DNA from 2 places in the Pseudomonas sp. FW305-3-2-15-C-LB1 genome. Region 2 is predicted to be linked to the other one. Evidence: riboswitches for the same ligand, from Rfam matches in the RefSeq annotation. Region 2 holds a riboswitch; the other holds the start of a gene.

What was found. Region 2 has a riboswitch for cobalamin ahead of AC3WP7_RS21545 (CbtB domain-containing protein). Riboswitches for the same ligand answer to the same signal wherever they lie in the genome.
Region 1: another riboswitch for cobalamin. It lies ahead of AC3WP7_RS03940 (ABC transporter substrate-binding protein); the one in region 2 lies ahead of AC3WP7_RS21545 (CbtB domain-containing protein).

Annotation. Positions count from the first base shown of each region.
Region 1 is NZ_JBYSZX010000002.1:8,445-12,626, reverse strand. It holds gene AC3WP7_RS03945 (FecCD family ABC transporter permease) at 1-519, opposite strand, end outside; gene AC3WP7_RS03940 (ABC transporter substrate-binding protein) at 516-1,526, opposite strand; cobalamin riboswitch at 1,629-1,823, opposite strand; gene AC3WP7_RS03935 (DNA/RNA non-specific endonuclease) at 1,860-2,786, opposite strand; gene AC3WP7_RS03930 (M4 family metallopeptidase) at 2,917-3,978, shown strand; gene AC3WP7_RS03925 (protealysin inhibitor emfourin) at 3,993-4,182, shown strand, end outside.
Region 2 is NZ_JBYSZX010000012.1:52,794-56,975, reverse strand. It holds gene cobN (cobaltochelatase subunit CobN) at 1-592, opposite strand, end outside; gene cobW (cobalamin biosynthesis protein CobW) at 596-1,657, opposite strand; cobalamin riboswitch at 1,751-1,950, opposite strand; cobalamin riboswitch at 2,075-2,280, shown strand; gene AC3WP7_RS21545 (CbtB domain-containing protein) at 2,378-2,566, shown strand; gene AC3WP7_RS21540 (CbtA family protein) at 2,578-3,279, shown strand; gene AC3WP7_RS21535 (cobalamin biosynthesis protein) at 3,276-3,668, shown strand; gene cobM (precorrin-4 C(11)-methyltransferase) at 3,738-4,182, shown strand, end outside.

The DNA.
Region 1 (4,182 bases), on a different contig from region 2:
GCTGGCCGACTTTGTGATCAGGAACGCGGTGAGCGCATTGAACAATTGCGAGCCGGCAATACCGGCGAGGATGATCTGGCCGGTGCCACTGACCGAACCGCTGGCCCGCGCCAACAGGATCACCAGGGCAAACGCCGCCATCGCGCCGATAAACGCGCCCGCCGACAACGACACCAAGCCGCCGCCCACACCCATCAACGCCACCAGCACCGCACCGGTCGAAGCGCCGGCGCTGATGCCCAGCAGGTAGGGATCGGCCAGCGGGTTGCGCAACAGCGATTGCAAAATCACCCCGCAGGTGGCCAGCCCGGCACCGCAGGCGGCGGCGACCAGGGCGCGGGTGAGGCGGTAGTTCCACACCACGCCTTCATCGATGGGGTCGAGCACGTAGCCGGCGCCCCACAGTTTGTTGGCGAGTACCTGGAGCACCACCTGTGGCGAGATGGCGGTTTCACCAATGGCCACGCCGGCGAGGACGGCAACCAGGAGCAGGGCCAGGGCGAGCAGGGTGCGCATCATTTTGGCAGGTCGTAGCCGTCGATGGCCGTGGCCAGTTGTTCAAGGCCGTCGAACATGCGGATGCTGGCCTGCAACGCCAGGGCGTCGAGGATGATGATGCGGTTGTTTTTCACCGCGTCCATGTTGCGCGTTACCGGGTCGCTGCGCAGGAAGGCGAGTTTCTTTTCATGGTCGTCGGCCGGGTAGCGGCGGCGGTCCATGCGCGCGATGACGAGGAAGGTCGGGTTGGCCTTGGCGATGGTTTCCCAACCCACGGCGGGCCACTCTTCATCGGACTGCACCACGTTGGAAAGGCCCAGGGTTTGCAGCATGAATTCGGGGATGCCTTTGTGGCCGGCCACGTATGGATCGCTGGCCATCTCGGCACTGGAGAACCACACCAGCGCGCTGGCCTGCTTGAGGCCTTTGCCCTGCACGGTGGCGACGGATTTGGCCAGGCGCGCCTTGAGCTCGTCGTTCAGCTGCTGGCCGCGCTCCTGCACGTCGAAGATCTGCGCCAGTTGGCGGATGCTTTTATAGATGGTCTCGATGCGAAACGGCTCCAGCCGTGTGCCGTCGGCGCCCACCAGGTTGTCCTTGCCTTCGCAGTCGGAGGGCAGCAGGTAGGTGGGGATCTTCAGTTCATGGAACTGCTCGCGGGTACCGACCACGCCTTGCGCGCCGACCACCCATTCCAGCTCGGCGGCCACCAGTTGCGGGCGCTTGGCGATCACGGCTTCGAAGCTCGGTTCGTTGTTGGCCAGGCGCTCGATTTTATCGTTCTGTGCCTTGTACTGCGGCAACACACTGTTGAACCACAGCGAGGTGCCGACCACTTTATCGGCCACGCCCAGGGCATACAGCATCTCGGTGGCGGCCTGGCCGATGGTCACGCTGCGGGCGGGAGCTTGCGCAAAGGTGATCTGGCTGCCGCAGTTTTCCACCGTCAGCGGGTAGTGAGTGGGCGCGGCTTGGGCCAGGGCACAGAAGCCAACGCCTGTGAGCAGGGCGGTAACGCGTGGCAGCATGGGGCGATCTCCGAGTGAAGCGTACGTGCCATTCGGAAATTCACTCTCGGGCTCCGGGGGAGCGACAGGCAAGAATGTCCTTCCCGGACACCCCGCCGGTTAGTGATTGAGCTTGGGCCGGCAGGTCTCCTGACTGATGCGTCGTCGCCAGGCTCCAGCCTTCCCGGACGAGGTCCAGTGGCATCGAGGAGCAGGCTCGGCATCTACAGTTGCGGGGGCAGTTCCGGTTGGCGCGGGTGTACCGCGCCTCGGATTCCCTATTAGTCCCGTTTGGGAACCGGCGCGGTATGGTAGTTGATTAAGGCGGGGCGACATAGCCCACGGCGTGCCCGGTCAGAGACGAATGTCCTCGGGCCCCTGGATCAGCGCTTCGATGCGCGTGCCGGTGGCGCGTTCTTCGTTGCTGAAGCCGTCGTAGTCGGCCAGGTTGCCGAAGCGGATGCCGGTCAGGCGCTCGATCTGGATCACGCTGCGCTGGTAGGTGCGCAGCTGGCCGAACACTAGCTCCAATTGGCCCAGTTCGCGGCTCTGATCGATCATGTAGGCGCTGGCCGAAGGCTTGCCGTCATCGCTCAGGTAGGCGACCACCTTCCAGAACGCCTTGGGGATCTGCACGCCCCGGTAAATGCGGTCGTCGTCAGCGAACACCGGGCCGCTGAACACCGTGGCCCGGGCTTTCCAGCGTTGGGTGTTGTCGAGGATGTAGTCTTCGAGTTCCAGCCAGGTCTTCTGGTTGAACCCGCTCATCTGCGGCGAGCAGTTGGTGAAGTGGAAAGTGTCGAGGTTGGCGGTTTGCGCCACGTCGCCCCAATTGGGGTCCTGGCGGCGCACCAGGTGGCCGCGGTCCAGGCCATTGCCGGCGTAGAGCGCTTCGCCGACTTGGGCGTCGACCGGCAGGCGGCCATCGTAGGCCCAGGTGTCGTTGCTGCGGATGATGTCCACATGCTGGCCGCCGTCGATGTTGACGCCCACATACAGCGCGAGGCGCTTGGCGCGTGACATCGTTATGGAGAAGTGCGTGTAGTCCAGGCGCTTCTGGGCATCGCTCGCCAACGCTTCTTCCAGCGTGGGCCAGGGCACCCCGAAGCTGCCGAGAAAGTCCTCCGCGTAGCCACGCCGGTCCTTCAAGTCTTTGGCCGGCGTGACGCGGGGTGTCGCTGCGCGTGCCTCCAGCAGCGTGGGGCTCGGCGCGATCAATGGGCGCAGGTCGGCAAGCCGGGGGCGGTAGGCAAGGTCGATTTTGGCTTTACGTGCGGGCATCGGTCAGTCCTCCTTGGATAAACACGACTGCAACATAGATTAATGACAATTGATCATACGCACTAACCCCTGGGGGCTATCCTCAAACGGTCATCCGGACGTTCAGCACACGCCAACAAGGAGCCAGCCCATGTGTGATCGCCATTACCGTAACCCGATTTTCTGCCTGATCCCGCCCTATATGCTCGACCAGATCGCGCGTAACGGTGACAAAGCGCAACGGGATGTCGCGCTGCGTACCCGCGCCAAGGACAGCACCTTCCGCTCGCTGCGCATGGTCGCGGTGCCCGCCAAGGGCCCGGCGCACCTGGCGCTGGCCATGGGCGCCGACAAACGACGCTCGATCTACAGCGCCGAGGGCAGCGACAGCCTGCCGGGCAAACTCATCCGTGGCGAAGGCCAGCCCGTCAGTGGCGACGCGGCGGTGGACGAGGCCTATGATGGGCTGGGTGCCACCTTCGACTTTTTCGATCAGGTCTTTGACCGCAACTCCATCGACGATGCCGGCATGGCCCTGGACGCTACCGTGCACTTTGGCCAGAACTACAACAATGCGTTCTGGAACTCGACCCAGATGGTGTTCGGGGATGGGGACGGCGAGCTGTTCAACCGCTTCACGGTCGCCCTCGACGTGATTGGCCATGAGCTGGCCCACGGTGTGACCGAGGATGAGGCCAAGCTGATGTATTTCAATCAGTCCGGCGCGTTGAACGAGTCGCTGTCGGACGTGTTCGGTTCGTTGATCAAGCAATATTCGTTGAAACAAAAGGCCGAGGACGCCGATTGGCTGATCGGCAAAGGGTTGTTTACCAAGAAGATCAAAGGCACCGCGCTGCGCTCGATGAAAGCCCCCGGCACCGCGTTTGACGACAAGCTGCTGGGCAAGGACCCTCAGCCCGGGCACATGGATGATTTTGTGCAGACCTACGAGGACAATGGCGGGGTGCATATCAATTCCGGTATTCCCAACCATGCGTTTTACCAGGTGGCGACGAAAATCGGCGGGTTTGCCTGGGAACGTGCCGGGCGCATCTGGTACGACGCGTTGCGTGATGCGCGGTTGCGGCCGAACTCAGGGTTTTTGCGCTTTGCACGCATTACCTACGATGTTGCCGGTCGCCTCTACGGCGCGAACAAGGATGAGCAGAAGGCGGTCAAGGAGGGCTGGAAGGCGGTCGGTATTTCAGTCTGACGTGAGGAGCAACCATGCAAATTTCGCTGAAGGAAAACGGCGGGCCTGCTTTTTTTCCGGGCCTGGCCAAGCCGCGTACGGTTGAGCTGGACAGCCTGCCCGAGCAGGACCAGCAGGAGTTGCGGCAGTTGGTCGAGGCGTGCGACTTCTTTCAACTGCCGCAAAGCAGTGAACCCGCGCCCGGTAACCCGGGCCAGGTGCATT
Region 2 (4,182 bases):
CGGCGTTCCAGTCTGCCTGCCAATGGTTCAGGCGGGCGCTGGCGTGGTGCGGGTGATAGATCGCCGTGCGTGGCAGGGTTTGGGGCTCGGCCCAGGCATAGTCGCGGCACAGGTAGGCGCTGGCCAGGCAACGATAGAAATCCAGGGCATTGCCCAGGCCGCCCTGACGCAGGAAGTGCCACAGCCGATCACGCGCTTCGGCACCGACGGTGCTCAGCCCGCTGAGTTCCGGGTCCGGGCGATCATCCCCCGGCACCAGGATCAGCTGCACACCGCGCTCGGCCAACTCCACCAGACGCTCGATGCCGTAGCGCCAGTAACCGATACCGCCATGCAGCGAAATCAGGATGACCTTGGCGTGGCGCAGCACCTCATCGACGTACAAGTCGACCGAGGCATGGTTCTGCACCTGCATCGGGTTGGCCAGGCGCAGGCTCGGGTAGTCGTCGGGCAATTGCTGGGCCGCTTCGGCCAGCAGCGCCAGGCTGGAATCGCCGCTGCACAGGATCACCAGGTCAGCGGGGGTTTGGCCAAGGTCGGCAATATTGTCGTCCGAGACGAAACCACCGGGCTGGGTCCTGAGCAGGTGCATGGGTCAGACGCTGAGGGCGGCGCGCAGTTGCGCTTCGAGGCCCGCCGCGTCCAGTTCCTGGCCGATCAGCACCAGGCGCGTGGTGCGCGCTTCTTCAGCGCCCCAGGCGCGGTCGAAGTGTTTGTCGAACCGCGTGCCCACACCCTGGATCAGCAGGCGCATCGGTTTGTTCGGGATGGCGGCGAAACCTTTGACGCGCAGGATGCCGTGTTGCACCACCAGTTGCGTCAGGGCATCGAGCAGCAGTGCTTCATCGGCTTGCGGCAAGTCGATGGAAATCGAGTCAAACGCATCGTGGTCGTGGTCGTCTTCACCTTCGTGGTGATGATCGTGGTGGCTGTGGCGGCCGTCGATGTGCTCTTCGGAACCGGCGCCCAGGCCGATCAATACGTCCAGGGGCAAGCGACCACTGCTGGCTTCGACGATCTTCACCGCCGGCGGCAGCTCCTCGGCGACTTCCAGGCGCACGCGAGCCAGGTCTTCGGCATTGATCAGGTCGGCCTTGTTGAGGATCACCAGGTCGGCGCTCGCCAGTTGATCGGCGAACAACTCGTGCAACGGCGATTCGTGGTCCAGGTTCGGGTCGAGTTTGCGCTGTGCGTCCACCTGGTCCGGGAAGGCAGCGAAAGTGCCGGCGGCGACGGCTGGGCTGTCGACCACGGTGATCACCGCATCCACGGTGCAGGCACTGCGGATTTCCGGCCACTGGAAGGCTTGCACCAATGGCTTGGGCAATGCCAGGCCGGAAGTTTCAATGAGGATATGGTCGAGATCGCCGCGGCGGGCGACCAATTCGCGCATCACCGGGAAGAATTCTTCCTGCACGGTGCAGCACAGGCAGCCATTGGCCAATTCGTAGACGCGGCCGTTGGCCTCTTCTTCGGTGCAACCGATGGAGCACTGCTTGAGGATTTCACCGTCGATGCCCAGCTCGCCGAATTCGTTGACGATCACCGCGATGCGACGGCCCTGGGCGTTGTCCAGCATGTGGCGCAGCAAGGTGGTCTTACCCGAGCCGAGGAAGCCGGTGACGATGGTAACGGGGAGTTTGGCCAGTGTTTTCATCGGATGCCCTTGGGGGCGGGCATATGGGACGATTGGCGCTGCGACGGCGCGCAGCAGCGGATTTCGTCACCGGATCACCCCGCCCGGTTGAAGTAGAAAATCGGTTGCGAGGCAGGTCTCCTGGCTTGGGGCTTGCGGGTCTTGCGACCGGCGCTGGCTGCGCCTTCCCGCCTTGTCGGCAGTGGCGTGGCAGTCAGCTGAACCCTTTACAGTTGCGGGGGCAGCCGCGGCTTGGACCGCGTTCCCTTCTTAGCTTCGGCCTGGGCCGAAGAACCTCGAGGGTGCAAGGCTACGCAGTGCTTGGGGGATGGTCAATGATGGGGTTGGGTTGGCTTGAGTACATATCCATTGCTGCGGTAACGGACATGCCCCCAGAACGCACATCCCCAATTGACTCCCCTCCCACCCCCATGCTCTCCTACACATCTTGTTTCGGGTGCCCTGCAAAGGGTGAAACGGGAAACCGGTGACTCATGCACACACGCATGACAGTCCGGTGCTGCCCCCGCAACGGTAAGCGAGCGAAACGTCATATCCACTGTGCCAGTCGGCATGGGAAGGCGACGTTTTCAGGCATTGAGCCCCTCGCAAGCCCGGAGACCGGCCCGAAAAAATCAGATAACAAACCCGCGGTGGGCGGGCGCTGTTCAAAGCCCTGCGTGCCTGGCTCGCGGGGCTTTCATGCGCTCGTTTCACCCTGACACCTGAAAGGGACGCGCCATGTCGATCATCAGCAGCACTTCGCACGCCACCAGCAGCACCTCTACCTTGGGCCAACGCCTGACCGCCGCCATCGGTGCGTCGATCCTCGGCGCGTGCCTGGTGTATTTCGCCGGCTTCTCGCATATCGAGGCGGTACACAACGCTGCCCACGATACCCGCCACAGCGCCGCGTTCCCGTGCCACTGAGGCTTGCCGACATGATCAAGCGTATTGCGCAAACCGCAGGTTTCACCGGCCTTCTGGCTGCCCTGTTGCTGACTTTGCTGCAAAGTTTCTGGGTCGCCCCGCTGATTCTGCAGGCGGAGACCTTTGAAAAGGCCCCGGCAGCGACTGAACTGCACGAACACGCCGACGGCGCAACTGCACATACCCATGACGCCGAAGCCTGGGAGCCTGAAGACGGCTGGCAGCGCGTGCTGTCCACCACGGGTGGAAACCTGGTGGTCGCCGTTGGCTTCGCCCTGATGCTGGCCGGCCTGTACACCCTGCGTGCACCAACCCGTACCGCCCAAGGCCTGCTCTGGGGCCTGGCGGGTTATGCGACCTTTGTACTGGCGCCTACCCTGGGCCTGCCGCCCGAGCTGCCGGGCACCGCCGCCGCTGACCTGGCACAACGGCAGATCTGGTGGATCGGTACTGCCGCGTCTACTGCAGCCGGTATCGCGCTGATCGTGTTCGGTCGCAACTGGCTGCTCAAGGCGCTGGGCGCGGCAATCCTGGTGGTGCCGCACGTGATCGGCGCGCCACAACCGCAAGTGCATTCGATGCTGGCCCCGGAAGCACTGGAAGCGCAGTTCAAGATTGCTTCGCAGCTGACCAACGTGGCGTTCTGGCTGGCCCTCGGCCTGATCAGCGCCTGGCTGTTCCGCCGCAACCGTGACGATCGATACTCGGCGTGAAACTGGTCGTCGGCCTGGGCTGCCGGGAGGGCTGTGATGTCCACACTCTGCTGGCCTTGTTTGACGCCGCCCTCGTCGAGGGCGGTATCGAGCGCCACCGTATCACTGCGCTGGCCAGTCTTGATCGCAAACAGGAAGAACCCGGGCTACTGGCCTTGGCCGCGCGGCTGAACCTGCCGTTGCAGTGTTTCAACGCTGAACGACTGGCGATTTATGCCGACCGGCTGAGCCATAAATCGGACGTGGCTTTTGCCCACACCGGCTGTTACGGCATCGCCGAAAGCGCCGCCCTGGCCCTGGCCGAACAGCTCGCCAACGCCCCTGCGCACCTGCTGATCACCCGCCAGAAAACCGCCCTGGCCACCTTTGCATTGGCGTGCGCCGACTGAAAACCCGATAATCGCCCCTTTCGATCATGAGCAGATTTCATGCTCGCCCGTTTTTCATCAGGATTTCCCATGACCGTCTACTTCATCGGCGCAGGCCCCGGCGACCCGGAATTGATCACCGTCAAAGGCCAACGGCTGATCCGCAGTTGCCCGGTGATCATCTATGCCGGCTCGCTGGTGCCGGCGGCGGTACTGGAAGGTCATCAGGCAGAAACGGTGACCAACAGCGCCGAACTGCACCTGGAACAGATCATCGACCTGATCAAGGCCGCCCATGCCAAGGGCCAGGATGTGGCACGCGTGCACTCCGGCGACCCCAGCCTGTATGGCGCGATCGGCGAGCAGATCCGCCATTTGCGCGACCTGGGCATCCCGTTCCAGATCATCCCTGGCGTTACGGCGGTGGCCGCTTGCGCGGCCCTGCTGGAAACCGAGCTGACCCTGCCCGACATTGCCCAGAGCGTGATTCTGACCCGCTACGCGGATAAAACCAGCATGCCGGCCGGTGAGGACT